2 regions of the Streptomyces sp. NPDC048436 genome follow, and region 2 is predicted to be linked to the other one. Evidence: riboswitches for the same ligand, from Rfam matches in the RefSeq annotation. Region 2 holds a riboswitch; the other holds the start of a gene.

Region 1 (2,195 bases), on a different contig from region 2:
CGCCGCGCGCGGCCCGGTCGTCGGCCGTGCGCGCCTCGTCGAGCGCGCGCTCCGCGGCCAGGGTCACCACGGCGTTCACCGCGCCGTTGACCTGCTCGATCCGGTCCAGGTGCGCCTGGACGACCTCGCGGGTGGACAGTTCGCGGGCACGGAGCCCGGCGGCGAGTTCGCGGGCGGTGAGGTGGACGAGCTCGGTGGTTTCGGGACTCATACGGCGCTTTCGGGGTTCATACGACACCTTCGGCTCGGGAATGGCTGCGCGACGAGAGGCAGCATGCCCACCTCGCCGCACCGGCCATGCGGGTCACCATGCCGCCTCCGGCCGCCTCCTGAGCGCCCGTCATGCCCGTCGAGGAGATCCGAAGCGTCCGGGACGCGGCTCAAACGAACCAAACGGGCTACCTCGTTCGGCGTAGACGATCGTCGTCTTAGAGACCGTCACCAGTTGCGCCCCGCGCGTACATCAGGGGCGGAATCTTCCGTTCCGCTGCTGGTCGCACCGTCCTCTGGCCCCTTCACCGGATCTCGAATCCGGCCTTGTCCACCCGAACGGTTCAGGCGTGAGGAGCCTCACAAAACGCCGTTTCGGCTCGGAATTCGAGCCGTTGACGGGTCAAGATCCCTTCCGACGACAAGCCCCCGCCACAGCGGCGGGGCGGTCCGGGCGGACGCCGAGTCCTGCCGCCGCCCGGATGCCCGGTCGACATCGGTGCACCGGCAGGAGTGGAGGACCCAAGCACGACGGGTCGGTCCGGACGGTCCGGACAACGGCCCTTGGGGTGAAGCCGCGTACGCGGCCGGGCAACTTCGCCAGCCCGAATCCGACAGGTCATCCTTCACAGGCGGCTGACGAAGGGTTGCGCATGACCGCGCTGAATCATGTTCCGTCGCTGCTGACCAGGGCCGGTTCCGCCTCGGTCCTCACGCTCGCCGTGGTGGGCGGCACCCTCGTGGCCCCAGGGCTCACGACGGAGGCAGAGGCCGCGACGCCCGGAGCGAAGGCGCTCCGGGTCGCCGCTTCCAAGAAGGGCTCCCCGTACAGCTATGGAGCTGCGGGACCTCACCGGTTCGACTGCTCGGGCCTGACGCGCTACTCGTTCAAACGCGCGGGCAAGAAGCTCCCGCGCACCGCCGCGCAGCAGTACAACAGGACCCGCCACGTCTCCGCGTCGAACCGCTCCCGCGGCGACCTGGTCTTCTTCCGCTCCGGCGGGAGCGTCTACCACGTGGGCATCTACGCCGGTAAGGGCCGGATCTGGCACGCCCCCAAGTCGAACACCGTGGTGCGCCTGGAGAAGATCTGGACCAGGAGCGTCTCGTACGGCAGGGTCCGCTGACCGGTCGTCACCGACCTCAGGCCCGCCGGAGGGCGGCGGCAGGCGGCCACACGGCCGCTGCCGCCGCCCGACCGGGCCCCCGCACGGCGCGCCCGCCATGCGTGGAGCACGGCGGCGCGGATACTCGTGGGCCATGTCCGAAAACAACGGCTCCCCCGTCCCAGGCGACCCGCACGGGCGCAACGAGACCCGGTTCGAGCGCGCCGACCGCAACTTCGGGGAGCTCCTCCAGGAGCTGCGGGTCACGCAGACCGGCGTGCAGATCCTCTTCGCGTTCCTGCTGACGCTGGCCTTCACCGAGCGATTTCCCTCGCTCGACACGGCGCAGCGCGCCACGTACGTCACCACGCTGCTCCTCGCCGTTCTCGCGGCGGCGTTGTTCACCGCGCCGGCCGCCGTGCACAGGACCCTGTTCCAGCAGCACTCCAAGCCGCTGATCGTGCGCGTCTCGTCCCGCCTCGCCGCGATCGGCATGGGGGTCCTGGTGTTCGCGCTCTCCGGTTCCGTGCTCCTGGTCGTGGACGTGGCCGTCGGCCGCACCGGCGGGATCATCGCGAGCGCCGGCACGCTGGTGGTGTGCGGCGGCCTCTGGGGCGTGCTGCCCCGCCTCGTGCGCCGCGCGGACGCCGAACCGGACAACGAGCAAGAGCAAGGACGTCGACACGACGGATGAGGTCAGGCCACGAGAGCCTCGGTGACGAGCACCAGTCCGAGGACACTCAGCGCGGCGCCCGTGCAGCCCTCGACGGCACGGGCCGTACGCGGCTCGCGCAGCCACCGCCCGAGCCGGTCCACCAGGAGCGCCACCGCGGGGAACCACGCCAGAGCCATGGCCACGATGATGGACGCGAGCAGCAG
Region 2 (2,195 bases):
GAGGCCGACCTCGACCTCGACCGTGGGGTTGCCTCGGGAGTCCAGGATTTCCCGGGCTACGACGACGTCGATGGACGGCACGAGCATCTCCTTCTGGGATGTGACGCGGGTACGCGGGGCGTTGGCCTCGCGGACACGAGCCTAACCGGCTCCCGGGCAAGAGCCAGCCGAGCGACCGCCCTGTGGACAAACCGAGAGCAAAAAGTTTCCGAACGGAACAAAGAGCCCCGCCCCGGCGCGTACGGGGGATACGCGCACCGGGGCGGGGTGGAGGTGGCGCCCGAAGGGGCGCGGGGAACTGCGCGAGCAACCACGACGCACCCGCAGATGATCGCGACAGCAGGGCGCCCCCGCCAGCGACTAGCTCAGGTGGAGCTGCTGGCCCGGGAAGATCATGTCGGCGTTCTCGATGATGTCGCCGTTGAGCTTGTACACCTTGTGCCAGCCGCCCTTGACGTCCTTCGCCTCGGCGATCTTGGAGAGGGTGTCACCCTTCTTGACCTTGTACTCGCCGTCGCCCTTCTTGACCGTCTTGCCGGTCGGGGTCTCGACGGTCTTCTCGGACTCGGCCTTCGGGGCGGCCTCAGCCTTGGGAGCGGCCTTCGGAGCGGCCTGCTGCGGCTGCTCGGTCTGGGCGCTGGGCTGGCTCTTCGGCTGCTCCTGGGTCTGCTGCGGGGCGCTCTCCTGCGCTCCGCCACCCTGGTACGAGGCGCCCGAGAGGCCGGTGCCGCAGCTCGGCCAGGCACCCTTGCCCTGGCCCGCGAGGACCTTCTCGCCGATCTCGATCTGCTGGGCCTTGGAGGCCTTGTCGGCGGAGGGCGCGTACTTCGTGCCGCCGTACGCGGCCCACGTGGACGACGAGAACTGCAGGCCGCCCGTGTAGCCGTTGCCGGTGTTGATGGACCAGTTGCCGCCGGCCTCGCACTGGGCGACGGCGTCCCACTCGGCGCCGGTCGCGGCGGAGGCCGAACCGGCCGCCATCAGCGGGGCGGCGACGGCGACACCGGTGACGCCGGCGAGCGTGGCGACGCGGGTGGCCTTGGACGGGCGGCGGTGCTTGCCCTTGCTGGAAAACAGCATGAGAGATCCCCTCACCGACGCCTGCGAGGTGAGCTGTCGGGTTCGGGCCAGTGAAGTTGCCCGGCCGCACTTCTCGAGTGCGACTTAACCCCTAGCCGTTCCTGTCTGCTGGCCTCGCTCTCGCGATGCTCAACGGCCGGGCCCGGCGGAAACCTTGGTTCCCCCGCTCCTGCCTACGGCGCTTACGCGACGACATTTCCCGAACGGCCGTTGGCAGGACTCGGCGTACCGACCGGCGGGGCCCGCTGTGGCGAGCGGTCACGACGTTAGGCATGCGATCCGCCTAATTTCAAAGACGATCAGGGCTTCTGAGACCCATCTCTCACTTGCACCAAACCAGACATCAGGCGCAAAGCGACTGCCCGACGGTTCGTCAACTACCGCTACTTTTCGCCCAAATCGAGGCTCTGACCGGGCAGGATGAGGTCAGGATCGGAACCGACGGACTTCTCGTTCTCGGCGTACAGCTCGGTCCATCCGCCCTTCACGTCGAGGTCGTCCGCGATGACCGAGAGGTTGTCTCCGGAGCGGACCGTGTACGTCCCGTCGGAGCCGTCCTGCTGACGCTCCTCGCCACGGGAGGCGTGCCGCCCGGAGCCGTCGCGGTCGCCACTGCCGGCCTCCTCGTCGCCGGCGCTGCCGCCGCGGTGACGGCCTGCGCCCTCGCCCTCACCTTCGTCGGTGGAGGCGCCGGGGGCGGGCGAAGTGGCGTCGTCCTGCCCGGATTTGCCGGAGTCATCGGAACCAGTGGAGTCGCCGGAACCGTCGGAACCATCCGACTTGTCCGCATCGTCGTGATTCTTGTCTCGGGATTCGCCGTCGTCGGCGGGCTTCTCGGAAGGCTCCTTGGACGGCTTCTTCGAGGTCTCGTCCGAGGGCTTCTCCGAGGACTTCTCCGACGGCGTGGCGCTGTCCGACGGGTCGTCACCCGACTCGCCCGCCGCGGGCTCGTCCGCCTCGTCCGAGGGCAGGATGGTGACCGGGGCGCCCGGGTCGACGTCGGCAGCGGCGCCGTCGTCGGTGAGACCGGCTATCGGCGCGCAGCTCGGCCAGGCGTCGGGCCCCTGGTCGTCGAGGACCTTCTCGGCGACGGAGATCTGCTGCGAACGGCTGGC

What was found. A riboswitch is a leader RNA that binds a small molecule or an ion and turns the genes downstream of it on or off. The one in region 2 is predicted to bind cyclic di-AMP.
Region 1: another riboswitch for cyclic di-AMP. It lies ahead of ACGFX9_RS22450 (C40 family peptidase); the one in region 2 lies ahead of ACGFX9_RS24305 (transglycosylase family protein).

Annotation. Positions count from the first base shown of each region.
Region 1 covers NZ_JBICXP010000006.1:235,932-238,126, reverse strand. The annotation lists gene ACGFX9_RS22455 (amidase) at 1-211, opposite strand, end outside; cyclic di-AMP (ydaO/yuaA leader) riboswitch at 695-860, shown strand; gene ACGFX9_RS22450 (C40 family peptidase) at 864-1,337, shown strand; gene ACGFX9_RS22445 (DUF6328 family protein) at 1,471-2,010, shown strand; gene ACGFX9_RS22440 (LysE family translocator) at 2,013-2,195, opposite strand, start outside.
Region 2 covers NZ_JBICXP010000007.1:114,972-117,166, forward strand. The annotation lists gene eno (phosphopyruvate hydratase) at 1-81, opposite strand, end outside; gene ACGFX9_RS24305 (transglycosylase family protein) at 361-1,080, opposite strand; cyclic di-AMP (ydaO/yuaA leader) riboswitch at 1,084-1,271, opposite strand; gene ACGFX9_RS24310 (transglycosylase family protein) at 1,464-2,195, opposite strand, start outside.